DNA from 3 places in the uncultured Succinivibrio sp. genome. Region 1 is predicted to be linked to each of the others. Evidence: predicted binding sites of a transcription regulator. Region 1 holds the regulator's gene; each other region holds the start of a gene.

What was found. The regulator sigma-54, encoded in region 1, starts transcription at its own class of promoters, with help from an activator protein. The targets are predictions, from matches to a motif close to TGGCACNGTTTTNGCTT.
Region 2: QZU45_RS10085 (FlgO family outer membrane protein) is a predicted target of sigma-54. The motif match lies at 3,357-3,373, and genes of this name have one in related genera.
Region 3: flgF (flagellar basal-body rod protein FlgF) is a predicted target of sigma-54. The motif match lies at 5,344-5,360, and genes of this name have one in related genera.

The regions. Positions count from the first base shown of each region.
Region 1 is NZ_CACVSS010000014.1:517-12,235, forward strand. Features, by position in the region: gene QZU45_RS03365 (AAA family ATPase) at 1-1,128, opposite strand, end outside; gene QZU45_RS03370 (RNA polymerase factor sigma-54) at 1,266-2,855, opposite strand; gene lptB (LPS export ABC transporter ATP-binding protein) at 2,882-3,607, opposite strand; gene lptA (lipopolysaccharide transport periplasmic protein LptA) at 3,626-4,144, opposite strand; gene lptC (LPS export ABC transporter periplasmic protein LptC) at 4,110-4,688, opposite strand; gene QZU45_RS03390 (HAD family hydrolase) at 4,675-5,247, opposite strand; gene QZU45_RS03395 (ATP-binding cassette domain-containing protein) at 5,590-6,396, shown strand; gene mlaE (lipid asymmetry maintenance ABC transporter permease subunit MlaE) at 6,396-7,169, shown strand; gene mlaD (outer membrane lipid asymmetry maintenance protein MlaD) at 7,183-7,722, shown strand; gene QZU45_RS03410 (ABC transporter substrate-binding protein) at 7,735-8,349, shown strand; gene QZU45_RS03415 (STAS domain-containing protein) at 8,369-8,617, shown strand; gene yjgA (ribosome biogenesis factor YjgA) at 8,621-9,184, shown strand; gene QZU45_RS03425 (DUF2750 domain-containing protein) at 9,219-9,599, opposite strand; gene uvrA (excinuclease ABC subunit UvrA) at 9,608-11,719, opposite strand, start outside.
Region 2 is NZ_CACVSS010000087.1:385-6,924, reverse strand. Features, by position in the region: gene QZU45_RS10100 (AAA family ATPase) at 107-1,084, opposite strand; gene flgN (flagellar export chaperone FlgN) at 1,290-1,775, opposite strand; gene QZU45_RS10090 (LPP20 family lipoprotein) at 1,785-2,237, opposite strand; gene QZU45_RS10085 (FlgO family outer membrane protein) at 2,250-3,257, opposite strand; gene QZU45_RS10080 (flagella assembly protein FlgT middle domain-containing protein) at 3,404-4,561, shown strand; gene QZU45_RS10075 (AMP-binding protein) at 4,553-5,962, opposite strand; tRNA gene QZU45_RS10070 (tRNA-Arg) at 6,050-6,126, shown strand; gene QZU45_RS10065 (IclR family transcriptional regulator) at 6,132-6,540, opposite strand, start outside.
Region 3 is NZ_CACVSS010000043.1:273-11,991, forward strand. Features, by position in the region: gene flgM (flagellar biosynthesis anti-sigma factor FlgM) at 1-152, opposite strand, end outside; gene flgA (flagellar basal body P-ring formation chaperone FlgA) at 312-1,019, opposite strand; gene QZU45_RS07440 (protein-glutamate O-methyltransferase CheR) at 1,554-3,284, shown strand; gene flgB (flagellar basal body rod protein FlgB) at 3,416-3,832, shown strand; gene flgC (flagellar basal body rod protein FlgC) at 3,845-4,312, shown strand; gene QZU45_RS07455 (flagellar hook capping FlgD N-terminal domain-containing protein) at 4,536-5,231, shown strand; gene flgF (flagellar basal-body rod protein FlgF) at 5,398-6,147, shown strand; gene flgG (flagellar basal-body rod protein FlgG) at 6,161-6,949, shown strand; gene QZU45_RS07470 (flagellar basal body L-ring protein FlgH) at 6,976-7,695, shown strand; gene QZU45_RS07475 (flagellar basal body P-ring protein FlgI) at 7,767-8,831, shown strand; gene QZU45_RS07480 (proline--tRNA ligase) at 8,893-10,617, opposite strand; gene QZU45_RS07485 (hypothetical protein) at 10,974-11,228, shown strand; gene QZU45_RS07490 (FAD:protein FMN transferase) at 11,327-11,719, shown strand, end outside.

The DNA of each region.
Region 1 (11,719 bases):
AATGTGAACAGCAAAAATTTTGTCGTTATCAATACCTTTTAGTTCTGAGTCAGGAACAATCGCTAGATAACCCAAATGAATCAGAAGAGTTAAAACATCGTTCTTGGTTTCAAAGGTTGTCATATCATTGTGGAATTTTGCAGTATTTACAACAACCTCATTACCTGCAATAAGTTTTACAATCTCGTCTCGAAGTCCTTCCATATTTAAATCAATATATCTGCGAAGACTCTCAAATGTTTCTGTCTGTGTCCAGTAACTAGAGAACTTTTTCCTTTGAATTGCTTTTACAACAGAATTTGGATTATAAAGATGCAGTGATTCATCAAAAGAATAGCCGTCATACCATTTTTTCATGGTATTAACATCAATCTGGTATGTATCGCAAAGATTGATAACTTCATCCTTTGTAAAGCCAATATATGATGCATATTCACCAGGATCAGTCATTGAATATTCATCAAACATATTAAGCGCACTGTGAGAACCGTATTTCTTGATTGGAAGAATACCTGTCATGTAGGCTAGAGCAACATAGCTCTGATCTTTTAGTAGGACTATTAGATAATCCAGGTATTTCTTTATTCCTGTAGCATCAGTTTGCTTCTCTCGCAGGATGCAGTCCCATTCATCGATAATGAATACAAAACCTTTTTTGATCTGTTCGTTTCCATCATTTGATTGCTGATAGACACAGTCTAAAACATCGTAAAGTTCTGTAAATTTACTTACATCAATTGAAGGGTACTGTTCGCAGATTTCCTCTTTTATAAAGTTATTCAGATCGTTCAGCATCTGATCAATATCATTTTTGGCTCTGGAGAGAAAACGCTGCATATTGATAAAGATGGTGTTGTATTGATTCAGGTGTTTCTTATATGAATCTGATTTTGCTATTTTTAGGTTATCAAATAGAAAGGAACTGTCTGTATCTTTTGAATAATAGGCGCAGAGCATATTTGCAGTAACTGATTTTCCAAAGCGTCTTGGTCTGCTGATACAGATGTATTTCTGGGTGGTACTGATATTTTCATTTAGAATGGCAATGAGATCTGATTTATCAATGTATATCTTTGCATTTAATGATTCTTGATATTTTTCAAATCCTGGATTTAAATATGAAGCCATTCCACTATCTCCTGCTTTTATTCTCTATTCTAGCAGATTCTTCTTGCTTATCAGCAAGCAGAGTATTGGGGCTTTAGATCTGGAGCCTTTAATATTATTCAAATTATGCTGAGAAAGAATAACTGCAAAAATAGCTCTTAGATCAGCTTCTTTCTCTGCGAGGATGATTCAATGCCTAAAGCCTCTCTGTATTTTGCTACAGTTCTTCTGGCAACATTCATTCCTTTCTCTAAAAGCAGTTCAGACAGTTTGCTGTCAGAGAGTGGCTTGCGAGGATTCTCACCTGCAATCAGATCTTTGATGAAGGACTTAACTGCAGTTGCGGAAGCGGCACCGCCGTCATCGGTTCCTACAGAGGAGGAGAAGAAGTACTTGAGTTCGAAGGTGCCCTTAGGGGTATAGATGTATTTTTCTGTAGTGATTCTGGAAATAGTGGACTCATGCATCTCAATTTCTGTTGCCACATCATTGAGAACCATTGGCTTCATTGCAGATGGTCCTTTGTCCATGAATTCAGTCTGGTGAGCAACAATACAGCGGGAAACCTTCAGTAGGGTCTCATTACGCTTTTCAAGGCTGGATATAAACCAGTTTGCCTCCTGCAGATGAGATTTAAAGAATTCCTTCTCCTGAACTGTTCTGGCCTGTTTTGAAAGCTGACTGTAGGCTTCGTTGATCCTGATGAGAGTATTGGCTGAGGAATTCAGTTCAGCTGTATAGTTGCCATCTGATGTCTTTACAACAATAACATCCGGAATAACAAAATCGGTTTTTTTGGAAGGGGCAAAATTACCTGGTCTTGGGTTCAGCTTCTGCAGAACCGCAATGATTTCCTTAAGAACATTTTCCTTAATGGACATCTTCTGACAGAGACTTCTGAAATCTCTGTTGGAAAGCAGATCTGAGTATTCTGAAATAACTTTGATGGCCAGATCTCTGTATGGGGTTGAGCTGTCCATTTCATGGAGCTGAATCAGCATACACTCGGCAGCATCTCTTGATGCCACTCCCAGCGGATCATAGTGCTGAACAAGCTTTAGAATTGCTTTGACATCATCTAGAGTGGTTTCAGGATCATCTTTCTGCACTGAGCTTAGGATATCCTCAAGTGATTCGGTGATATAGCCTGAGTCATTGATTGCATCAATAATATTCATGGCTATAAGCTTATCAGTTCCTTCAAGAGGGGACATCTCCAGCTGGAAAATCAGGTGGTCTCGTAAGGTTTCTGTGGTTTCACCCTCATAGATATCGTTGTTCTCTATGGCCAGGCCTTTGGAGCTCTTGTTGATATAGTCATCGTTACGGATTAGCTCATCTTCTTTAACAGAGGTGACGTTGTTTTCTTCAACAGCTGTATCCTCGTTTGAGGTACTCTGACTTTCTGATATGGATGAAGAATTGGAATCTCTGAAAGGATCGAAATTCTCGTCTCCATAATTGTCATGTTCAATCATGGAGTCTGAGGTATTGCTTGCTGAGGAATCGTTGTCGAAGGGATCAAAGCCGTCGGAATCTGACTGCTCTTTTTCCTCAAGAGCTTCTAATGACTCGTCATTTGAGTCAGAAGAGACTTTCTCTAAAAAGGGATTTTCTTCAAGAACCTGCTGAATTTCCTGCTCAAGCTCAATAGATGACAGCTGCAGCAGCTTGATAGCCTGTTGCAGTTGAGGCGTCATTGATAATGTCTGAGTCTGAGCTGTTCTTAATTGCAGCGCGTTTCTTATTCCTGCCATAAATCCCTTATGTTTTATTACATTGAGAAGTCTTTTCCTAGATATACATCCTTTACTTTTGTGTTGCTTAGAACTTCGTCCGCAGTACCCTGCGCGATAATCTGTCCTGCATTAACTATATATGATTTTTCACAAACATCCAAAGTTTCACGGACATTATGATCTGTAATTAAGATGCCGATCCCTCTATTTCTCAAATGAAGGATAATCTCTTTAATATCGTTAACTGAAATAGGATCAACACCTGCAAAAGGCTCATCCAGCAGAATGAATTTAGGATCAGCGGCCAGAGCTCTGGCGATTTCAACACGGCGTCTCTCTCCACCAGACAGGGACATACCGGAATTGTCTCTTAGTCTTGCAATGTTGAATTCTTCTAGCAGCTCATTAACCTTTTCTTCACGCTGAGCCTTTGTCAGATTAGGTACAAGCTCCATAACGCCCATCAGGTTCTGATAAACAGTAAGCTTTCTGAAGATGGAGTTTTCCTGTGGAAGATAGCCAAGACCGGCTCTGGCTCTGGCATGCATAGGCAGAGAGGTAATATCCTTGCCGTCGAGAATGATGTTTCCGCCTTCAGAGGAAACAATACCAACAATCATGTAGAAGGATGTTGTTTTTCCTGCTCCGTTAGGACCTAAAAGGCCAACGATAGAACCGCTCTCAACATCTAGGCTGACATCTGAAACAACAGTTCTTTTCTTATAGGTTTTCTTTAAATGTAAAGCCTGTAATATACTCATTCTTATTTCCGGTAGGTATTATTTTTTCAGTTCCTGAGGCAGGAATGTGCTCTGTACTCTTCCGCCCTGGCTGTTTTCATTTGATGCTTTTAACTGTCTTGTTACAGTATTGTACTCAATTCTCTCGCCATCAACATGAGAGTTGTCTTGCCAGATTGTAGCTCTACCGATAAGGATCAGCAGATTCTTCTCTGGCAAATACTGAATAATTGATGACTGAGAGTGAACCAGCTTGCCGTCATCCTGGAGCTGTTTAAAGGTCGCAGGTTTGCCGTAGGCTTTAACTTCCTGGAGTTCACCCTTACTGTTTCTGGATAACTCAGCCTTATCAGCATGCAGTTCCATACTGCCCTGAGTGGCAACTACATCCTTGATAAAAATAGCTTTGTTGGATTCAAAATCTGCAATCTGCTCCTTTGAGATAATATTCAAAGGCTGCTCAGTATCGTCCTTTAATGCATATGCGCTTTGTGATGCAAGGGCTATCATCAGTAGAACTAACTTAGTCTTTCTTGCTCTTTGGATAATATGTAGCATGTGGTTTTCCCTTATAACTCATCACATTATTTGATAGATTGAATTTAAAATTGGTGCCTTCGGTCTGGAACACATGTCCGTAAATGGTTACAAGATCTTTGGAGGTTACTTCATCAGTTGCAAAGCTGTAGACAAGATTATCTGCAGTTGCCTTGTCGATGACTGCATCCTTAAAACCAGGATAGATGACTACATCGCCATTTACAATGGCGTAGTCATTGGACTTCATTTTGCCTTTCTGGCCCTTAAGATGCCAGATATTAGGATTGTCAGCATCCTTGTAGTTGTAAGCTGTGATCAGCGGATCATCAAAATGGTACATATTTCCCTGATCGTAGAATTCTGTTCTGCTTGCAATCATGGTTCTGGTTATTTTTCCTGTTTTATCAAACAGGGTTCCGTTAGAGTCTGTTGCAATAAATGTAGGCAGCCCAGACATATCCTTAACTTCCTGTGTTTTTAAAGTTAAGGTATAAAGGTAAATGGCTGACGATATGAAAGCAAAAAGTACCGTAATCAGTATCGATTTTTTAGTAACGTTCATCTACAAATCCACCATCCGGATTCAGGATCCCCTTTGACATTAAAATCAGATCGCACAGTTCTCTTACTGCACCATAGCCTGCATTACAGGTAGTTATATAATCAACCTGTGATTTGATGAAAGGATGGGCATCATGGGGACAGACACTTAAACCGGCAATTCTGAACATTGGCATATCATTGAGATCATCTCCGATGCATACTGCCTCATCCGGAGATATATTCAGTTTTTCACATAAATTTGTCAGGGCAGTGTTTTTTGATTTCTCTCCCTGAATGATGTGCTGAACCTTGAGATCCTGCATGCGTCTTGCAGTCAGATTTGCCTCTCTGCCGGTGATAACTGCACACTCGATTCCTTCTTTAACCAAAGTATGGATTCCAAAACCGTCCTTAGTATTAAATCTTTTTAACTCTAGATTTTCATTGTCATAGATAATGCCGCCGTCAGTTATGGTTCCGTCCACATCAAATGCCAAAAGCTTGATGGTTGACAGACGGGTCAGAAATTCTGCGTCAACTTTTCCATAGCAGGTATTAACGGTAGTAACTTTTTTCATATTATTCCGGTATTTTCTTTGGATAAAAATCATCCAGATGTAAAAATAAACTCAGTACATTTTTCAATGTACCAACTTTAAGTTTAATTGATAAATTAAAGACTAGAAAAAACATGCGTAATTATAACAACTATTAATGTGATTTTGCGACCAACAATATTCATATTGTTGTCTCTATATATGGACAATTTCGCCTATACTGAATTTATGTGCCTTATTAATTTGGTACAATGCAGGTATCATAAGAGATTAATTTTGAGTATTTTTATCGGGTATCTGTTTTTTACCTATACTCTGATTAAATTCTCTGTTATCCGTATATAAAAAAAATTAAATGTGTTTATGAGTGAAATCCTAAACGAAGATAGTCTTATTAAAGTTAATAACGTATCTTTCTCGTATGCCAGTAAGCAGATTTACAAGAATCTGTCGCTGAATATCCCTAAAGGAAAAATTACAGCGATTCTCGGACCTTCAGGTACTGGTAAAACTACGATCCTAAGACTGATAGGTGCACAGCTTGTCCCAGATGAGGGGACAATCGAATTTGACGGCATCAACGTTCATTCACTGAAAAGAAATGAGCTTTATGAACTCAGAAAAAGAATGAGTATGCTTTTTCAGAGCGGAGCTCTGTTTTCAGATATGAATGTTTTTGACAATGTCGCTTTTCCTATCAGAGAACACACAGCTCTTCCTGAAGAGTTGATTCATGATGTAGTTTTAATGAATCTTGAGGCCGTAGGAATGAGAGCTGCTGCCTATCTGTACCCTTCAGAGCTTTCAGGCGGTATGGCACGACGTGCCGCACTTGCCCGTTCTATTGCTCTGGATCCTGATCTCATCATGTATGATGAGCCTTTTGTTGGTCAGGATCCTATTACCAAAGGCGTACTGGTTAAGCTTATTGCTGATATCAACAAATCCTTAGGCAAAACTTCAGTTGTTGTAACACACGATGTGAAAGAGATACTCGAAGTTGCCCACTATGTCTATATTCTTTCGGAAGGTTCGGTTTTAGGAAGCGGAACTCCACAGGAGATTGTAAACAGCAGTGATCCTAGAGTTATTCAGTTTATTCAGGGCGATTTTGATGGTCCTTATGCTTTTAAACTAAAAGGCTCTCAGAATTATATCGAGGAGCTGTAATGTTAGAATTATTTGGTATTTTAGGAAGATATGCGTTGAAAAAGATCTCCTCTTTAGGGAGATCTACAATCATTTTTCTTCATTCAATCATAGCGATACCTAACCTAAAAAAATCATTTCCTTTACTGATAAACCAGATTTATTTTGTTGGTGTTCAGTCCATCATTATCATTCTGGTTTCAGGACTGTTTATCGGAATGGTTTTAGGTCTGCAGGGCTTTAATATCTTAAAGGATTTTATGGCTACAGGTTCTCTGGGAACCCTTGTGGCTCTGTCTATCATCAGAGAGCTTGGCCCTGTGGTTACCGCACTGCTGTACGCAGGTAGAGCAGGTTCTGCACTGACAGCTGAAATTGGTCAGTTAAAGGCTTCTGAGCAGCTTTCAGCCATGGAAATGATGGCGGTTGATCCTCTCAGACGAATCATTGCTCCAAGATTCTGGGCCGGTCTTATCAGTATGCCTATTCTCTCGTTGCTTTTCTGTCTTATCGGTATATATGGCGGAAAGCTTGTTGGTGTTGACTGGCTTGGTATTGACGATGGTATTTTCTGGTCAGGTATGCAGGCCAGCGTCGATCTTACAGAGGATCTGGTTCCAATGATTATCAAAGCTGCAGTCTTTGGTTTTGTCTGTACCTGGATTGCTCTTTTCAACGGTTATGACTGCCGTCCAACTTCTGAGGGTATCAGTAGAGCTACCACCGCTACAGTTGTGCAGTCATCATTAGCGGTTTTAGGTCTGGATTTTATTCTTACAGCATTAATGTTCTAGTAGGTAATTAGTAATGAAATATTTAAAAACAGAAATCATGGTTGGCATTTTCATGCTGTTAGGCATTATCGCTGCATGTGTTCTTGCTCTGCAGGTTGCAGGTCTGGTATTAAATTCCAAAGCAGAACTGTATACAGTCTATGCCAAGTTTGAGAATATCGGTTCATTAAGATTACGTGCTCCTGTCAGAATCGGCGGTGTTGCCATCGGCAGAGTTACCGCCATCAATCTTGATGGTGAGAGTCTGACTCCGGTTGTAAGTATCGGTATCGAGAAAAAATTTGATAAAATCTCCAGCGAATCAAAAGCCAGCATTCAGACCTCTGGTATTATCGGTGAGCAGTATATTGCCATTACTCCAGGCTTCTATGATGAGGATCTTGGAACCACCTATCTTAAGAATGGTGATTACATCACCGACACCGGTTCAGCTGTCGTGCTTGAGGATCTGATTTCAAAGTTTTTATTTAATTCCTCACAGGATGCCGAAAAATCAAAGGCTAGTGCTGCAGAGACAACCACAGATTCAAACACTGATTCAACTAAGGAATAGGGTAGTTTTACTATGAAAAAGATTATTGCGCTTTTATCAGCTTTTATCGTTCTTATGTTCAGTTTCACCGCTCAGGCAAATTTTGACATGAGCAATCCTTATCAGCTGGCAAATGATGTTGCTGTAAATACCGTCAAGGAAATTAAAGCCAACAAGGATAAGATTTCTGACAATGCTGTTTCCGAGAAGATCATTCAGGATAATCTGTTCCCTTATATCGACATCAAATATGCAGCCTACAAGGTAATGGGAACCTCTCTTAAGACTCTTTCCAAGGAAGACAGAGAGAAGTTTACCAATGCATTTGAAAAATACATGAAACAGAGCTTTGTTTCAGTTCTTTCAAAGTACACCAATCAGGAAATTGTTCCTTCAGAGGTAAAGAGTGTTCCTGAAAGTGAGTCTCTGGTTTCTGTAAAGATGATTATCAGAGAGAGCGGTAAAAAGGATTTAGAGCTGGTTCTGAAGATGCGCAAGAATTCAAAGACCGGTGAGTGGAAGGCCTTTGATCTTATCGGCGAGAACATTTCCATGCTGGATGCCAAGGTTTCAGAGATTTCTCCAATCATTAAGAATCAGGGCGTAGATGCAGCCATTGCAAAACTGAATTCAACAGATAACAAATAAGCAGAGTTCCTGGTGGGTTATGGATAATCTTACAGAATTAACCTTTACTACTGTGCCAAAGCTGTGGAAACAGCGAGATGAAATCTTCAAGAATTCAGTTTTTGATATGCAGAATATCAGAAAGATTGATGCGGCCGGTGCTGCCTATCTGGTGCAGTGGGCCAAGTCTTTAGACAGTAAAAAGATTAAATTGCTTAATGTTTCACAGACTGCAGTAAATTTGATCACAACTTATAGACTTAATGAGATTTTAGAAATCAAGAAGTAACTTATGGCAGAACAGAAACATTTTGAAGGCTTTGATGCCGCCCCTGCAGAGGAGAGCCGCAGTGCTCACAAGCGAGAGGCTCAGGCAATCAGAAAGCTTGTGGAAAAGATAGCTGATCTTGGTGATCAGAGCTTTAAATCCCTGGTTATTCCTCAGGATGTCAAGGATGCTCTGATTATTGCAAGAAAACTCAAGCCAAAATCAGATGAAAGACGCAGACAGCTTCAGTATGTGGCTAAGCTTCAGAGAGCCTATGACGACTCTGATCTTGAGCAGCAGGTTAATATGCTGGGTGCCTCATCAAAGGTTGATCCTAATGCCCTAAAGCTTGAGAAGTTAAGAGAGAAGCTGATTACCGGAGGAATTGAGGTAGTTAACGCCTTATGTAATCTGGCAGCTGAAATTGACAGAAACAAGCTTAGAAACCTGGTTAAGAAGGCCAAGGAAGAATCCGCTAAAATCGAATCTGAGGAAGTGGCAAAGCCTAATTCCAGAGCTTTGTTCAAATATGTCAAAACTGAACTTGCAAAGGCAAAGGTTCAGATCCCAGACGACCTCATCAAGTAATCCTGATCTGACGTCTTTGCCTTTGGTGAAGACGTTAGAATTCTATAGGTGATTCTACAGAGAAATCCTTATCTGAAATCGGCATAAAGCCAATCAGTACATTCTGCTGCTCACGGAAGGCTGGAACCCATTTCTCGTTCCAGACCTGAGTGGTTACAAACTGAGGCTTGAAACCTTCCATGCCGTTTTTCTCAGCATAGCCTGCAGCAAGTTCCTCATGTGACCATACAGGAAGAATACTGAAAATGTTATGATCCTCATCTTCCTCTGTATCTTCAAGAATCAGTGGGCCTTCGCTATCAGCAAGAATGTAGAAGCCATTTTCTTCTTTGGCAACTCTCATAAACATTGCCTGTCTGTATTCTGCATTTAGAGACTGGATTGCCTCATATTCTTTTTCTGTAAGTTTTGCCATATAGTCTCCTAATAGCCTCTTTCTAGTATTGGTTTTAAAAACTGCCCGGTAAATGATTCTCTACATTCACTGACCTCTTCAGGAGTACCGCAGACGATTATATTTCCGCCGTTACGTCCACCTTCAGGTCCTAGGTCGATAAGATAATCTGCAGACTTGATTACGTCAAGATTATGTTCGATTACTATAACAGTATTTCCCTGATCTCTTAATCTGGTCAGAACATCCAGTAACAGTCTCACATCTTCAAAGTGCAGACCTGTAGTAGGCTCATCAAGAATGTAAAGAGTCTTACCGGTAGCCTTCTTTGACAGTTCTTTAGAGAGCTTGATTCTCTGAGCTTCACCGCCTGAGAAGGTTGTAGCAGACTGACCTAGGGTAATGTAGGATAGGCCCACGTCCATCAGTGTCTGCAGCTTAGATGCGATGGAAGGTACTGCCGAGAAGAACTCTAAAGCCTGCTCAATGTTCATGTCCAGAACATCGGCGATAGTCTTGCCTTTATATAAAACTTCAAGAGTTTCTCGGTTATATCTCTTACCGTCACACTCTTCGCATTTTACATAGACATCAGGCATGAAGTTCATGGAAACCTTGATGGTTCCATCGCCCTGACAGGCTTCGCATCTACCTCCCTTTACGTTAAAGGAGAATCTGCCAGGAGTATAGCCTCTTGCTCTTGATTCAGGAGTTTTTGCAAACAGGTCTCGTATATCAGAGAACAGTCCTACGTATGTTGCAGGATTGGAACGAGGAGTTCTGCCGATAGGACTCTGATCAATACAGATGATCTTGTCAAAATGCTCAAGTCCCTCTATCTCTCTGAATGGAGCTGGATCATCATTTGCTGTGACTCCGTTTAGTTTACGCTCGGCAATTCTGACCAGGGTATCGTTAACCAGTGTTGATTTGCCAGAACCTGAAACGCCTGTTACTACCACGAAGCATCCAACAGGGAAGGATACGTCGATATTCTTGAGGTTATTGCCGGTACATCCCTTTAAAGTCAGGAGCTTTGATTTCTTTGGTTTGATTCTTTTCTTTGGAATTTCAATGCGTCTCTTGCCTGAGAGGTATTTACCGGTCAGGGAGTTTTCGCATTTTTCAATTTCATCAACTGGTCCCTGAGCGATTACTTCGCCACCGTTGATTCCGGCTGCAGGACCGATATCTATAATCTGATCTGCAGCTCTCATGGTATCTTCATCGTGCTCTACAACAATAACTGTATTGCCGATGTCTCTCAGATTCTTCAGGGCATCAAGGAGCTTTGAGTTATCCCTCTGATGAAGACCGATACTAGGTTCGTCCAGCACATACATAACACCGGTCAGACCTGCACCGATCTGACTTGCCAGCCTGATACGCTGGGCTTCACCTCCGGATAGGGTTTCAGCTGAGCGCGACAGAGTCAGATATCCAAGTCCAACGTTTATCAGAAATCCCAATCTGGCTCTGATTTCCTTTAATACTCGTGAGGCAATATTCTTTTCCTGCTCTGTAAGCTTTATTTCGGAGAAGAACTGATAGCACTCCTGTATTGAGTAGTTATTAATCTCTGGTAAGGATTTATTGTTAACAAATACGTTGCAGTATTCCTTCTTCAGCCTTGCGCCATGACAGTCAGGGCAAGGCAGTGGTCTCATCAGTTTTGAAATATAGACTCTTACATACTCAGATTCGGTTTCGCGTGATCTTCTCTCGTAATTAGGAATAACACCCTCAAATGGCTCAAAGCTGGTCTGGGATTTCTTTCCTCCAGAGTAGACCATTTTCATAGGAATGGCTGTAGTGCCAGTTCCATACATGAGCAGATCAACTTCCTTTTTGGTAAGCTCACTAAATGGTTTCTGAAGATCTATATCGTAATAATCGGCAACAGCTTCTAATTCCTTATAATAGAAAGGATTTCTTCTGTCCCATCCTAGAATTGCTCCCTCAAATACGGATTTGGTTTTATCAGGAACGATCTTGTCGATATCCAGAACCATCATTGCACCTAAGCCTTCGCATTTAGGACAGTATCCGTGTGGATTATTAAAGGAGAAATCTCTTGGTTCTAATTCTGGAATTGAATAGCCGCAGATAGGGCATGAGTAATGAGATGAGAACAGAATCTC
Region 2 (6,540 bases), on a different contig from region 1:
ACTTACGCTGAAAATGTATTCGTCATCGCATATCGCTAGACATTTTTTATCAAATTGAAATTGACGCAGAAAATTACAATCACTACTAAAAACAGATTTCTCTTTTTTATTCCTGATTAACAATCACCTTAGAATTTTCGTGCCCAAAAATATCATTGCACAATCTCATAACATATTCATATTCAACTGCGGGCAGTCTTAAAGCGAAACACATCTTTATGATCTTATGAACATCCAGCGAAGTATTTAAAGATAAAAGACCGGCTATTTTAAGTAATGATCTGGTAGAAAAAGGAGCTGATAACTGTCTGATTCCATTTTCAAAACCATTCTCTATAACCTGTCTTAAATCATGAGCAAATTTAAGCAGCTTCAGACACATATCTTCATCAATTGAGGGGTACATACTACGGATCATGGCTTTTTCAACATTTAATTTAGGATAAGACATTTCCATAAATCTAAATCTATCTAAAAAAGCCTGATTAAGCAGTCTGACTCCATTATAGAATCCGCTCAGATCTCCATTTCCCTTTGAATTTGCAGTTGCAACCACGCGAAAATTAGGATGTGGTTTAATGATCTCTCCCTGATTGGCAACAATAGTTAGATCTTTTCCTTCTAAAACATCATTCAGTACGGTTAAATCTCCAGGAGACATTAAATCAACCTCATTTAAGATCAGGATTTCACCATACATCATTGCTCTGGCAAGAGGGCCGTATTCATATACCAGTTCTCCATTTTTAATTGAGGAATGACCTATAAGCTCCAAGGATTCAGATTTATTTGAAAGGGTAATCTGTTCTACAGGCCAATTAAGTCTTGCTGCAACCTGAAGCACAAGAGATGTCTTGCCGCAGCCAGATGGCCCGCTTATATAAAGACAGTCTTTAAATGGATGGACCAGAAACAGTAACAAATCATTCAGACTGTTAAGTTCAAATACATAATCAGAATCAAAATTAGGAATATGAGCAGTGTAATTTACAGGACTAAAGTCAAAATCAGAAACTACAAGCTTATCATTACCAAAGATATTACAAAGATTAACCAACCCCATCATCTCTCCATTTTTTTTCATTTCTTATTCTTAAAGGATTTCCTTAAAAAATTTATCTGAATAATAAATGAGAAATTTTTGGGTATGCATTTAACCTATTCAAAATTTGTCAGAATTCGAAATAGCTGATTGATTTGTAAGATATAAAAAAATTTAAAAGAGATGGCAGGAGGATAATAAAATTACAATAGTCCTGACAAAAGCAAATCAGGACTATCCAAACAGACTAGGCAGAAACGGAGACACGAAGTGGTGCTCTTGCTGAGGCGCTTCCCTTGCAGTTATAGGTTTTATTGCAGGTAACCAGATCGCGAGCCTCAATCAGCAGAGCCTGAAGTTTATTAGAAGACTGCATGCACATGGTTATAAGTCTGCCATTGACCTCATTTCTGAAATGACATTTCTTCATCTTGTCTTTGATAATCAGTACCTCGGCACTGTATTTGGTCTTAAGCGTCTGAACCTCAGGATGAAGCTTTAACTTCTGATCATTTGACTGAAGCTTTAGCATAAGATCTGACTTTTCAGTGGATATTCCCTGCAGAAGCTCAAAATGTCTGTCCTTTAATGCCATATATTCTTTGCTGATAACCAGTTCAAGGCTATTAAGTACAGCATTCTGCATCATCAGATAGTCTTTTATTGGTTTTACAGCAGGAGCCTGATTATTAGGAGTTATTTTTTTGAATACAAATCTGTTTGCTGTTTCCATAATCTCCTCCTAAAGAGCTCCGCGCATATCATACATATCGTATACCACACGGGTATCAAGCTCGACTTCTGTTGCATATGTGTCACCCATAGCATACTGTCTAATAACTCTTGCTCCGTGAATAAAACCATCAACCTCGGTATTTACATTATTTGAGGTTTCAACACTGTTGCTGTTAAGAGAATCCTTTGCACTAATATAAACGCCATTTACCTGCTCGGACAGTTCTCTATATGCTTCAATCTTAGATGCGCGCATCGCTTTTATCTGCTTCATCTGAGAAGTTGCTCCTGGCTGTCTTGAAATTGACGCATACCCGGTAGCTCTTAATACAGGGAAAGCGCTAGGCTTTTTCACCCCAGAATCAGTAAAGCTTAGATTTCTTGTCAGAAAAGTTGAAGAGCAGGAGGTCACTGCCAAAGACATGGCAATTGCGACTACAGCTATCTTTAAAACCTTCATTTTTCGCCCCTCCTAATCACTTACTCTTGAATAATGACTCTCGTCATGAACGTCTCTAGTTAGTCTATCCTTGTACATATAGGATTGTGCTGGATAGATAACAGAGGATTTACCCGATGTACCGATTGAGGATTTTTTCTTCTCGTACATATATCTCTCATAATTTCCGGTAGATGTTCCAGGAACTTTTGCTCCTTCCACATAGTACTTGGAATTAAAATCCTTCTTGTCAGTTGTATAGTAGTTATTTATAAATTCATCTTCCTTTCTCTTCTGAACTATTTTCTCCTGTTCTGGAGTCAGAGTAGAGCTATATGAATAGGATGAAACGTGGACACTGCTAACAGTATCGGCTACCCCATTACCAGTCTTCTTAGTACTGTTAGGAAGATAATACAGATAAGATGTGGTACCGTTGATTGAACAGTTTTTCTCCCCCGTTCTGTAGCAGTAAGGAAGTCTTTCATAAGGTATAAAACCGGTTGAAGATCCGACAACAGTTGAATTTGACATATTAATGATACGTCCAACAACTACAATACCTTTATCGTTTCGTGTAATGGTACCAGCCAGAATGTGACGTACCATCGCCTGACGGGCAACCTTCTTCCAGTTACGGGAGAATACAAACTCACCATCCTTGGTAATGGATATTGAACCTGTTAGTTTGTAATCAAAAACCTGGATACCTCTGCGGTCAAGCTCATGAACAAACATTTCAGCCATTGATCTGCCTAAATATCCTGCATTCTCATATGTATCAGTGTCAACAAAAGATGTTACAGCAACTTTTGGAATTGACGGATTTCTGACAGATCCTTTACCGTTAGCTGCATCAATTGCCTTCAAATCAGCAATCATTGTGGCATATAAGGTATCAGCCATTTCGGATACAGTCTTACTGATCTCCATGCCTCTCTGCTCATATACCTGAGCTCCTCCATTGCCACCAGGGGCAGGATTTGCCGTACAGCCAGAAATTGCAATCAATGCTGCAACACTTAGCATTTTTAATAACATTCTCTCCATCCTGACCTTCTTTTGTACGTATAATCAACATATTACTGCAGAAAGAATTTCGTTATAAAAATAACGATTTCTAAAATCTTGGTGTGAATAATGCAATTTCAATGCCATATGACAAAATTCAAACATCTGAGGTTTATATGAAGTTTTCTAAAATAGCAAAAGTATCTGTCACTTTATTTTTAGCTTCGATATCGCTTCAGTCATACGCAAGCTGGCAGGTTGCCACAGGTATTGGACAGAATCGCGAGGATGCGGTAAATGATGCAATTCACAATCTGCTGATGCAGTCAGGAGCAGATATAAGATTAGAACAGTCATACAAAAGCGGAGTTCTAAATGGAACTTCCTATGGACCTGCCTCACAGAATATAATCAAAAAGCTGGTTGTATTGGAAACACAGCACACCCTCAACAGAACCACCGTAACTATTAAGGCATTTATTGACGATAAAAAAGCTAAAGCAAAATGCTCTGGCTCAACTGTTAACAAGTCCATATTGCCTCTGTCATTCAAGTATGCTGACTCACAGGCTTTCCAAGGAGCTTTAGGAATTGAAGATACCAGCAAAGAACTGGATAAAATGCTTTACGATCAGCTGAATAACTCAGCAACCTTCAATACACGACCTGTACTAAGAATGAATGTTGTAAATGACAATGGCAAAAATGTTCCAAATAAAAATAAACTGGACAATCTTAAAGCCATCTCAACACAGTACGGCAGTCAGTATATTATTACAGGAACCATAAATTCCCTTAGCAAATCAAAAGTAGGCAATAACGTTATAACCAATATGCTGTTTGTCCCAACCAGAACAATAAATTTTGATATAGAAGTTTTTGATGCAATAAACCAGCAGATAATCTTCCATAAAAACTACTCTGGAGAAACCGACTGGCCTTTTGATTCAAATGAATTTTTAGACTTACGCTCAGACAGATTTAGAGGTTCTGATTATGGTCAGCGACTATATGATCTGACTTCAAGTGCAGCGAAGGATCTGGTAAGAGAACTGCAGTGTGCGCCTGTATCGGCAAGGGTTATTGATACAAAAGGAGATGATGTTATCATCAACATGGGAAGTGATAACGGGCTTAAGAAAGATATGAAATTCTCTCTGGCTCAGTCATCAAATATGATCAGTTCAGTTGGAACGGAGTACGAAATTCATGAGAATGCAAAGGGACTGTATCGTGTTACTGCTGTTTATCCTCACTCAGCAAAGCTTAAGCCACTTGATCTGCAGAACAATACCCTAAATGTGGATGTTGATGATATAGTCACCTTAGAGTAAATCTTTAACAAGGTTATGGTAGAGGATCTTTCCAGATTCATTTTTAGGAATTTTCTCTACCACAGCTGTTTTTATAGCATTGTGATTAAGCCCTAAACGTTCCTCAAGAAAAGACCTGACGGCAGAAGCATTACCATCTGAGAGCATACATACCATAATCAGATCATCTCTTCCGATAACAGCACATTCAAGCTCAGAAAACCTTTCCTTTAAGCTAAACTGAACTTCGTCAAGATTGACTCGGTTACCAAACACCTTGATAAATCTATTGTTTCGTCCAGTAATATAAAAATAATTATCCTCATCAAAATAGGCTAAATCACCGGTGCAGAGTCTGCCGTGTCTTTCATCTCCTAAAAAGAGCTCCTTATATCCATGAGCATAGCCTAAAGTTACATTATCCCCCTCATAAACAAGTTCACCTTCTACGTTACACTTATCTATTACATTGCCATCTGCATCAATAAGATAATATTTGCCTCCTGGTATTGGACCACCGATAGAACCGGGTTTGTCCAGACATTTCTCCCATGGAAGATACCCCATTCTTGAAGTAGCCTCACACTGACCGTACATTACAAAAAAATGTCGATTAGTTTCAAGGGCGTATTCAGCAAAATACTGCTGCAGTTCCACAGACAGTTTACCTCCAGCCTGAGTCATTGTTTTTAAAGCAGGGAGATCCATTGACGGAAACCTTAGTCGTTTGAGCATCTCATAGGTATAAGGAACCCCGCTAATAGAGGTAGCCCCGTATTTCTTCATAAAATCCCAAAAATCCTTCTGCATAATTGACTTATCTGTCAGAAGAATTGTTGCGCCAACTTTAATATGGGAGTTTATTACCGATAAACCAAAGGTGTAATGCATTGGAAGAGAGGTTATGGCTCTCTCTTTTGAATGTAATTTCAAATACGAGATAATCGATTCCGCATTTGATTTGATATTAAGATAACTCTGTCTTACATATTTTTGACTTCCGGTAGTTCCAGAGGTTGTGAGCAGCAGGGCCAGATCTGGATATAATTCGTAATCGGACGGATAGTCTGTTTTTAAAAGAGAATAATCATATAAGCTGAAGATTTCAGGATATTCAGAAAATTCAGAGCACATCTCCGATGGCAGCCACAGATATGACGGATGATAGCAATTGAGAAGATGTTTTTTCTGCTCAACATTCAGGGCAGAACTTACCATCAGAGGAACTGTTTTTATGTCAAGAAAAGAGATATAGCCAATAAAAGAGCCAAGGGTATTTCTGGCCAATTGCATCACAAGAGATCTTGATTTAAGGTGAGAACAAAGTTCATTTCCATAGGATTTAAGACCAGCATAGGACAGCTCATTTCCCCTGTCATCTATAACTGCAGTATTCTCTGCAAATCTATCTAGATCCCACATAAAAACCTAAAAACTTAACAAATTCAACAAAAAACAAACTACTACACCAAATATACTGTATAATGTTTAGCTGTTCTTTATGAAGCTGTCCCTGTAGCTCAGTTGGATAGAGCGTTCGCCTCCTAAGCGAAAGGTCGGCGGTTCAATTCCGCCCAGAGACGCCATAAAGTCAGAGCATTAGCCCTGACGAAATAGAGATAGAACATCTCTTCATCAAATCAATAATTGAACTCAGCTTTGCGGTTGTAAAGTTATTGATAGTTCCTACCACCGATATTGCTCCAATAAGATGATTATCCAGATCAAAAATCGGCACAGCTATACATCTTAGTTCAAGTCCGACCTCAGCATTATCAAAAGCATATCCTCGGTTTCTGATCTGAGCCAGTTCCTTGCGTAGTGCCTCTGGAGTAGTTATAGAGTTAGCTGTAGCAGGAGTGTAATCCAGGGTTGTTACAAGTCTTTCTCGAAGCATACTGTCCTGATAGGCAAGAAGACACTTTCCCAAGGCAGAATGAACAAGCGAAACTTCTGCTCCTTCTCTGGAGAGAATTCTCATACCTGATTTTGAACTGGTA
Region 3 (11,719 bases), on a different contig from region 1:
TTGCTTGTTAATACAACAGAATCTGCGCCTGCTTTTGATAAGGCCTCCTTCGCAACATTCCCAACTGGACTTTGTGCTACGTTTTTGGCAGTAGCAACGGACTCTTTTATACCGCTCTTATATATGCGGCTATTTAATGCATCTATTGCCATGATACTACCCTCAATTCTTTCTCTCTCTTTAAGATATATTATCAGTGAATCACAAATTTATCACTGTTAATTTGTTAACGGAATAAACTAAAAAAACTTAAATAAAAAATTCAAAAAAATTAATTTTTTTTGAAAATAATCCTTTCTATTTGATTTTTATTAAAAAATAACTCGCACAATTCCCGGGCCTTCTACGATTCCTGTGACAATTTTTCCGGTTTTACTGTTTCTGACCTGAATTGTATCGTTTAATTTCCCTTCATCAAGGGCAATTCCCTGAGTTTTTATGTAAAGATTCTTTGAACTTGCCTCAATGGTAACGATATCCCCCTTTGCTATAAGCGTGATATCGCTTATCTTAAACTGTTCTCCTGCTCTGATATCTTTCTTTGCTTTACTGCCGATAAGCTGATCCTTATCATTGATAACTGAAGCTGTTGTTGTGTTTTCATTAACATAGGTATCTTCAATCATGCCTGGAGTAATAACATTTCCTCTCTGGATATTGGAGGCTGCAACAATGGAAGCTCGTAACACTGATACAGTTACGGGAATACTTATCACATAAGGATTTTCTTTTCTTGAACAGGTGATTTTTACAACATTGCTCTTCTTTATTTCGGCGTTCTGGAGCTCTGCTGTCAGATAGCCTGAACATTTCCCTCCGTAGTTGCGGTTAGGATCCAGTTTAGCAACTTTTACAACATATTTCTTCTCAGGACTGCTTGTGGGAAATTGTGCCAGCATGTACTGTTTTGCTACATTTGAAAGAAAATCTGCCTCTGCCTGAGTTGCATTGGCAGTCAAATGGAAAATAAAGAGTCCCCACAAAACTAAACAGGATATTTTCTTTATAATCTGCAGCACCGGATTTTCCTTGTTCAGAAAATGAATATTCTTACTCAGATAATAGCATATTCTAGCCTTGCAGACCGTATTAAAAGGCACAGTTTTTAAATAGAGAAAGAATGTGTCTGATATGATTTTTGAGTAGCAGTTTCAGTAAAGTTGGAGTTATCGCACTTATTTAAAAATAATAGTGTTGCCGGTGTGATTTAAGCCGCAAAATTTTTAGATTTCTTTTGTTTACTCTGATTTGCAAATTATTCTTTATTGTATATGGTAGGCAAATTGCCACAGATGAGGTTGCCTTTTTCTCTTTGAAAAGACTGAATTGTTTTGCTGTTTTGTTGATAATCAATAAACGGCTAAGTGTATTTTGTGCTTAAAAATCAAATTGATATTTTTATAATTAAAATTTTTGTCTACAATAAGGCTTTTTGCTTATTAATATCTGTTTTTTATAAAAAAACGCTATTTATTAACTATAATAAAGATCACTGAACATTTTGATTTATAAAATGTTTTTGTTTCGTAATTATATGTAAAGGCATGGATGAGATGACATTTACAAATTCAAATAATAACAACAGTGAAGGTAAGTTTTCTAAAACATTTTCTTCATCTTTAGGTTCACCAGCCTCAACTTCTTCAACTAGCGGTAGTTCTTTTGGAACTAATGCTGGGACTTCCACAAAACCATCAACTTTTACAGCCGGAACTGGTTCAACTTTATCCACTGCAGCTGCTAAGCCGGCAGGTTTTGGTGGAGCGACTGCTTCGGCAGCATCACAGTTTGCTGCCGGTAAAACATCTGTACCTGGTGCTTCTTCTGCATTTTCGTCAACTGCTCAAAGCAAGACCGTGCCTTTAACTTCTGTAAGCAGTGCAACTGCTGCCCGTCCTGCAGCTTTGTCTCCAAGTCCTGTTCCTCCAGCACCTGCAAGTGCTTCAACAGCTTCTGCTGCTGGTTCATCCATGGCAAGACCTTCTACTTTTGGAACCGCTCCTAATGCATCTGCCACATCAGCGGCTACAGCTACAACAGCAAGACCTTCTGCATTTACAGCAACATCAACTACAGCTGCAAGACCATCTGCCTTTGGTACTACAGCGCAACCATCTTCATCTGCCGGTGCCGCAACTCGTCCATCTGCTTTTACTTCATCGACAGCAGCAACTGCTTCAGCCGCTTCAATCGCTGCTACAAGGACTTCATCCTTCACTTCAACAGTCTCTACTGCTGCAAGACCTTCTGCATTTACGGCGACATCTGCCACTTCGGTCTCAGGAACTTTAGGTTCAAGAACCTCTGCTCCTGTCAGCTGCGATGAATTTGCAAAGAAATTTGCTGAGACAAAGGCTGCGCTTTCAACTGCTAAAAGATCATCTCTGCCTTCAGGTTCTTCTGATGCAGGAAATGCTCCTGCTGTTTCTCCTGGTCAGGAGGTTACTGATGTTCAGTACAGACGCTTTGCTGCTTTTATTGAGGAAAAATGCGGTATTGTTTTAGGTGTCGGCAAACAGTATCTTGTTAACAGCCGTCTGTCCACTCTTCTTTCAAAATTTCGTATTTCAAATGTCGATGAGCTTATTAACAAGGCAATGGAGAATACTCCTAATAACAAGATTCAGGATGCTGTTATAGATGCGATGACAACTAACGAAACCTTATGGTTCCGTGATACCTATCCTTATACAGCTTTAGAGCAGTTCATTCTTCCAGAGCTGGCTAAGAAAGGTAAGTATCCTGTCAGAATATGGTCAGCAGCATGTTCATCAGGTCAGGAGCCTTATTCAATCGGTATCGTGGTTCAGGAACAGATGGCAAAAATGATCCATATTGATCCTAAACAGACTCAGATCATTGGAACAGACCTGTCTCCTGAGATGCTCGCTACCTGTAAGCTTGGTCAATATGATGTTCATGCATTATCTAGAGGTTTATCTGCAGAGCGTAAGTCTAAGTTCTTTAAACCAACCAGAAATCCTAACATCATGCAGATTGATCCTAGAGTTAAATCTATGGTTGAATTCAGACCGATGAATCTGCTTGGGTCATATGCGCTAATGGGTAAGTTTGACGTTATTTTCTGCAGAAACGTGCTGATTTATTTCTCAAATGACGTGAAGGCTGAAATTCTGCGCAAGCTTACCATGTGTTTAAATCCAGAGGGGTATCTGATTCTAGGTTCAACTGAAACTCTTGTGGGCGTTGCAGATAAATATGAAATGGTAAGACACAGTCCAGGTATTCTTTACAGATTGAAACCTCAGAAATTCGCTTTCTAAGATTGAAATTAACTTCATTTGTTAAAAAGAGCGCTATCAACTTGATTGGTAACGCTTTTTTTTATGGCATAAAACTTGCTCATAAGTATTTACAAAAAAAATAATATTTTTTTGACAATATGGTGATGAGTATGGGTATCAGTTTTGATAAAGCTTTTGGTGTTTTTCAATACACAATGGGTATAAGAAATCAGAGAGCTGAAGTTCTTGCAGGCAATCTTGCAAATGCAGATACACCTGGATTTAAAGCACGTGATCTCGATTTTGATATCGCTTTTAAGAATGCAGCTCATGTTCAGATGGAAGAACCTTCTGACATGGTTGTTACTAATGCAAAACACATGAAACACAGTGCAATTGAAGATGAACCAGAACTTACCATGAAGTATCGCATGCCTTATCAGGCTGATACCGGTAATGGTAACACAGTAGAGGTTTCTACTGAGAGAATGAAGTACGTGAACAATAATCTTGAATATCACGCTACACTCCAGTTTTTAAATGGAAGAATCGCAAAACTTAAAAGTGCATTAAGACCTGCAATGTAGTTGAGGTGTAAGATGGGAATTTTCAGAATACTTGATATTGCCGGTACAGCAATGAATGCTCAGTCTGTTCGACTGAACGCTACAGCTTCAAACCTTGCAAACGCAGAATCAGTAAGTTCATCTGTAGAAACTACCTATAAGGCAAGACGTCCTCTTTTTTCTGCAGCTTTTGATGAGGCAATGCAGTTTGAGGTTTCTGAAGGAGGAGCAGTTGATCCTGCAACAGGTGAACCTTATGGAGTAGGTGTAGCCCTAAAAGGCATTATTGAATCCGATGCTCCTACAATCAAGGAATATAATCCAAATCATCCTCTGGCTGATGAAAATGGCTATATCTATAGACCAAACGTAAATCCAGTTGAGGAAATGGCCGATATGATCAGTGCAAATCGTTCATATCAGACTGCTGTTCAGATGGCAACAAGTGCAAAGAAGATGATGCAGGCAACGCTGCAAATCGGTACCAATCCTAATATGTAATTTTGTTAATTAACCTATACTCAATCCATAATAATCTGACAATGAATATTCTTCTGTCGAAGATTCTTGTCAGATTTTTTGTTATCAGAATATTCTGCAAATTTATTCTCTGAACATTTTTTCAGAAAATAATAAAATATCTTGCTAATTGAATCGTATATGGTAACATTTAGTTAACCGGCAAAGTTTGCCGGTATGGAAAAAAGGTTTGGGGGATAGTTTTATGTCAGTGGATTTCGATTTCAGTTCGGTCGGTAAAACATCCGGTTATATTAAGCAGCAAGAAGCCACAGCAGCTGCCAAGAAGGATAATAATGCACTTGATCAGGCAGACTTCCTGAAACTGTTAACTACCCAGTTAAACAATCAGGATCCTTCCTCTCCTGTGGATAACAATCAGATGGTAAGCACCATGTCTCAGCTTTCCATTGTTGAAAACCTAACCACTATCACCAATGGCATGGACAACATTGTAAATTCCATCTCCTCAAGTTCAGCTCTGTCTGCCTCAAGTCTGGTTGGTAGAAGTGTGCTGGTTGATTCTAGTACTGCATTCTTTGATGGCAATTCTCCACTTGTGGCTCAGATTGATGCTGGCTCAGGTGCATCAGATGTTAAGGTTTCAATTCTGGATTCAGCTGGTTCTATTGTATCCAGTTTCTCCGCCGCATCAGTTGATGGTGTAACAGACTTCTCATGGGATGGTGTTATGGATGCCGAAAGCGGCGAAATGTTCCCTGCCGGCAAATATACTGTGATGGTATCCGGTATGCAGGGGGGCAAGGAAGTCAATTTGCCGGTTAAGACATATGGAACAGTTGGTTCTGTAGTTTTAGGTAACAATATAAGTGATACTAAACTGAATATTCTTGGATACGGTGAAGTTTCACTTGAAGACGTCGGTTCAATTTCTCTTTAAATTTCGATTTGTTTATCTATCAAGAGTTCTCGTTCTGAGAACTCTTGTCAATTTCCTGTCAGCTTATTTTTAATCTTTTATTAACTTTCTGATTATAAAGCAAAATATTAAATGGCATGTAATTTGCTAATACCTTCGTAATAATTGTTTTTATCCGGAGGTACAGATGGATAAGTTATTGTGGGTTGCAATGTCAGGAGCTAAGGAGAATTTCCATAGTCTGGCTGTTCGAAGCAATAATTTAGCGAATTCAGCAACCACTGGTTTCAAAGCCGATTTTGAAAACAGCCGAGCCATGTCTGTATTTGCAGATGCTTATCCTACTCGTGCATTTGCTATGACCGAACGTCCTGGCTATAACATGCAGGGTGGTGCAATAGAGACCACTGACCGAGAACTGGATATCGCTATAGATGGTGACGGTTTTATTGCTGTAAACGATAAGTCTGGAAGTGAGGCTTATACCAGATATGGAAGCATGGAGATTGATGTTGAAGGTAATCTTCGTACTTCAAATGGACTGAATGTTTTAAACGAGGATGGTGAACCAATTGTTCTTCCGCTGATGCTTGCTGATATAAACATCAGTAAGGATGGTGTGATCTCAGGAAGACCTCAGGGCGGTGATTCTAATGTAATTGAAGAATATGCCCGCATAAAACTGGTTCGTCCCGAGAGTTACAAGGATATTGAAAAAGGTTATGACGGTCTTTTCAGAAGAATTGATGGCACACCTCTTGCACAGGAAAATACAGTTAGAGTAAGAAACGGTATGTTAGAACAGTCTAACGTTAACCCAGTTGAAGAACTGACAAACCTGATTAGAATTCAGCGACAGTACGATGCAACAGTTAAGCTGATGGAAACCGCTAATCAGATGGATGAACGTCAAAATACTCTTTTGACATACGAATAGCAAGGAGAAGATTATGATTCCGGCATTATGGATTAGTAAAACAGGTTTAGATGCGCAGCAGACCAATATTTCTGTAACCTCTAACAACCTTGCCAATGCTTCAACCGTTGGTTTCAAACGTGGCAGAGCTATTTTTGAAGATCTGCTGTACCAGAAGATTAACCAGCCAGGAGGAAGATCATCTGCTGACGGATATCTGCCAGAAGGTCTGATGATTGGTGCTGGTGCAAAGGTTGTTGCAACTCAGAGACAGTTTGGTCAGGGTGACGTTGAAACCACCGACAACTCATTTGACCTGATGATTCAGGGCAGAGGTTTCTTTGAGATTGAGCTTCCAGACGGTACAACTGCTTATACCAGAAATGGTCAGTTTACCAAAAATGAGGAAGGTACTATTGTGACCTCTGGTGAAGGCTATCCTTTACTGCCTCAGATTCAGGTCCCTGAGAATGCGGTATCACTTACTGTAGGCCGTGACGGACAGGTGTCAGTGGTGGTTGCAAATGAGAATACCAGTCAGGATTTAGGACAGATTACTGTAACTGATTTTATCAACCCAACAGGACTTGAGTCCATTGGTGACAATCTGTTCCTTGAAACTACAGCATCAGGAGCCCCTCAACAGGGAATCGGTGGTGAGGACGGTATGGGCATCATTCGTCAGAATATGCTTGAAACCTCTAATGTTAAGGTTACAGAGGAACTTGTAAATCTGATTCAGGCTCAACGAGTCTATGAAATGAATTCAAAGGTGCTGACAACTGTTGATTCAATGATGGGCTCACTGATTCAGTCTGTATAGCATTTGATTAGAGGAGGAGAGGGGAAATGAATAAGCTTGTACTGATTGGTGCAGTTGTAAATGCACTGCTTCTTCAGGGCTGCGCTCTGGATACATTCTCGCCAAAGCCAGATGATCCTAAGTATGCTCCAGCAATGCCTGAGGAGGATTATGCAAATGTGATTCCTACTGGAGGAATCTATAATCCTTATACTCTGAATAACGGAATGTATTCAGATACCTCTGCTCACAAAGTAGGTGATATTATTTCGGTAAATCTTGAAGAGGCAACTTCTGCTAGCAAGAATGCCAATACTTCTCTCACCAAGAACAACCAGAATAATTACAACGGTATGAATCTGGCTTTTGGTACTGATGATAACACTCTGAATAAATATACAAACAAATACATAAACAGGTATAACCCAACCTTAACCTCCAATAATTCAAATACCTTTAATGGAACTGGTAAGGGAAGTCAGTCCAACAGTTTAAAAGGTCAGATTTCTGTGAGTGTAGTTAAGGTTTATGCAAACGGTAATCTGCAGGTACAGGGTGAAAAGTGGCTGATGCTTAATAACGGTAATGAATACGTTCGTGTTACCGGCCTGATTAGACCATCAGATATCAGTTCTGATAATACTGTTTCATCACAGCGAATAGCAAATGCTAGAATACAGTATGGCGGAACCGGAGATTTTGCAGATACTCAGGAAAGAGGTTTCTTCTCAAGACTGTTTAACAGTGCCTTTAATATATTCTTCTAGTATGCAGGAGAAAGGCTATGAGACTATTAAAAGGATTATTTAAATACATTGTGACGGGTGCTGTCATTTTTATGACAGCAGCTTCTTTCCCTGCTCAGGCTACGCGATTGAAGGACATAGCCTCGATACAGGGAATTCGTGATAACCAGCTTTTAGGCTATGGTCTGGTAGTTGGTTTGTCAGGTACTGGTGAGAAAAACTCCAAGTTTACAGAGCAGAGCTTCCGTTCTATGCTGAATACCTTCGGTATAAAGATCAGCGAGGGCACTAGCCTTAAAATCAAGGATGTCGCTCCTGTAGCAATTCATGCTACTATGCCACCCTTTGCCAAGGTTGGTCAGACTATTGATGTTACTGTTTCTGCTATTGGTGAAGCTGCCTCTTTAAGAGGCGGTACACTTCTACAGTCTATGCTTAGAGGTGTAGATGGAAATGTCTACGCTATTGCTCAGGGCTCTCTGGTTGTAGGAGGTTTAGGTGTAGAAGGCGCTGATGGTTCAAAGGTAACCGTAAATACTCCTACTGTAGGAAGAATATCAAATGGAGCAATTATTGAGCGAGAGGTTCCTGATAATTTTTCAAATACAGACTCCTTTGTGTTCAATCTGAATCGCTCAGATTTTACTACAGCCAAGAATGTTGTTGATGCTATTAACGATATGTATGGAGATGGAAGCGCTATTGCAGAAGATTCAACCTCTATACGTGTAAGTGCTCCAAGAAATCCTGCTCAGCGAGTAGCTTACCTTGCCAGTCTCGAGAATCTTGATATTCAGCAGGGAGATGATTCAGCTAGAATTGTAGTTAATTCAAGAACAGGAACCATTGTTATCGGCAGCAATGTAAGATTAAAGCCTGTTGCTGTTACACATGGTGGACTGACTGTAACTGTATCTGAAGATCCTAGAGTTTCTCAGCCAAACAGTTTCTCTCAAGGTCAGACTACTGTAGTTCCTGATTCTCAGATTAACGTTGAGGAGAAAAAGGGCAAAATGTTTAAGTTTGATACCGGTGCAACCTTAGACGATCTCGTTCGTGCTGTTAATCAGGTAGGGCTTGCTCCTGGTGATCTGATGTCAGTTCTTGAGGCTCTGGATAAAGCCGGGGCAATAGATGGAAAACTTGAAGTGATTTAGTAAACAGAAAGTAAAAAGCCTGAGAAAAAAAATCTCAGGCTTTTGGTTAATAAAATAAATTCTAGTTTTCAAACTTTGACATGATTGTCTTTAGAGCGTCTTTAACAGGGATAGTTTCCTTATCGCCAGTCTTTCTCAGCTTATACTCAATCATGCCATCCTTAAGGCTCTTTTCACCGATGGTGATGATGTGAGGTATGCCCATCAGCTCAATATCGGCAAACATAACACCAGGACGCTCGTCTCTGTCGTCGTAAAGAACCTCAACTCCAGCCTTCTGAAGATCTGCATAGAGGGTTTCGGCAACATCCTTAACCTCCTGTGACTTAGATGGCTTGATGGCGATAATCGCAACCTTGAATGGTGCAATAGCTTCTGGCCAGATAATACCTCTTTCATCATGGTGCTGTTCTATAACAGCTGCTATGGCACGGGTAACACCGATACCGTAGCAACCCATGATCATTGGTATATCCTTGCCGTTCTCATCTTTAACAGTAGCTTTCATTGCTTCTGAGTACTTTGTTCCCAGCATGAAAACCTGACCAACCTCAATACCCTTGCGCAGGTGCAGAGTTCCTTTGCCGTCTGGGCTAGGATCTCCGTCTTCCACATTACGCAGATCAAATACCTCATATTTTGGAACATCTCTATCCCAGTTTACGTTGATCAGGTGGAATCCGGTTTTGTTTGCACCGCATGCGAAGTTAGCCATTTTATCTGCAGTTCTGTCCACAAGAATTCTGCCTTTAAAACCAACAGGACCAAGAGAACCGGTATGAGCTCCGGTGAAATTGTTGATCTCTTCCTCGGTTGCCATCTCAAGAGGATCTGCTATGCCAGGGATCTTTATAGCTTTAACTTCATTTAATTCCTGATTGCCGCAAAGACATAGCATAACAAGTTCGGTTGTGCCGTCTTCCTTCTTATCACCATGTACAATAAGACTCTTTAGAACCTGATTTGATTCAATTCCTAAAGCTTTTGCTGCCTCATCTACGGTATGACAGCCAGGAGTTGCAACCTCTGAATACTCTGCACCAGGAGCAGCTCTATCGTAGGTAGGTGCAAGAGCTTCTGCCATTTCAATATTGGCTGCGTATGATGAGCCGTCTGACCAGGCAATAGTATCCTCACCAGCTTCAGCAAGAGCCTGGAACTCATGAGAGTGGTTACCACCAATGGAGCCGGTATCAGCCTCTACAGGTCTGAATTCCAGTCCCATTCTGGTGAATACTCGTGAATAGGCATCATACATATCCTGATAGGTTTTGTTCAGAGATTCTTTATCCATATGGAATGAATAAGCATCCTTCATTAGGAACTCTCTGCCTCTCATAACACCGAAACGAGGTCTGATTTCGTCTCTGAATTTGTTCTGCATCTGATACAGGCAGATTGGCAGCTGTCTTGCTGATTTGATTTCACGTCTGGCGATGTCAGTAACAACTTCTTCGTGGGTTGGACCTAAAGCGAATTCGTTCTCTTTTCTATCTTTAAAACGGCACAGTTCAGGACCGTACTTTGTATATCTGCCGGATTCCTTCCATAAATCTGCAGGCTGAACCATCGGCATTGCAATTTCTAAAGCACCGGTTTTATCCATTTCTTCACGGACGATATTCTGAACCTTTGATAAAACCTTCATTCCTGTTGGCAGCCAGGTATAGATTCCTGATGCAACCTGTCTGATCATTCCTGCGCGAAGCATTAAACGATGGCTTTCAACAGCTGCTTCCTTTGGATCTTCTTTTAATGTAGAAATTAGAAATTGACTAGTTCTCATATTTAATTAGCGAATGGCTCTCAATTATTATGTGAGAGGAAAATTCGTCTCCGTTTTATACAATTAAAATTAATGGTGAGCAGTATATCATTTTTTGACCCTGATATCATTTCCGAAAAAAGCGGATTTTTTCCTTTTCTGCCTCATTTGTGCGTTTTTACTTTAAGATTTTTTCTCAGACTTGCTAGAAAAGATAAATGCTATAATCTACGGTGCTGAGAGTTAGTGGAATATATTTGTATTGATAACTCTTTTCGGGAGTTCTCTTTAAGCAAGTTAACCTGCAGCCATATTCCGGAAAAAGAAAAATTTTCTTAATCTGGAACTTTTTAATCTTATGTAAAGGATTTCCCTGTATGGTTTTTATCGCAAGTTTTGTTATTTTTCTTTTATTTGTTCTAGCGTTATCTTTGGGGCTTATCTTCAGAAAAAAGCCTCTTATCACCGAGGATGAGGCTACTGCTGCTATTATGGGAGATATTGCCTGCTCCACCTGTCAGCAGATGTGTGCAATGGCAGGAAGAACCAAGGTTTCTAAGAAAGTTAAAGACAAAATCAAGTGTAATGTTAATGAACTCAACGAGGTTGAAATACCTCACAAGGATGTATAACTAACATTGTCTCTCTACAGGAAGCCTCCCCATCTATAATGGTGGCGTTTTGTTGAGCTTTTTTACAATTCACCATTCTTTACCGAATAAGGATTTTTATGAAACGAAATCGTCTTATTTTTTCTACAATCGCCTGTATCATGTTAACTTCTGTTCTTAGTAGCTGTGATGAGCGCAGTGTTTCTAATCTTTCCGAGCAGAAAGCTACTGTTTCCACCAAGGTTCAGGGAAAGACTATGGGAACTTTTTATGCGGTAAATGTGGTGGGCGGATATAAAGGAGGAGAAAGTGCTCTTACAGATCTTGCTGAAAACTGCTTTAAGAAGATCTGTGATGAGATTTCTACATTTGATAAAAACGCAGAACTGGCAAAATTCAATGAATTTAAATCAACAGAGCCATATGAAATTTCTGCTGATTTATCGAAGATAATTCAGGATACCGTTTATCAGGGACGAAGAATTGATGAGGCTACAGATATTACTGTAGGT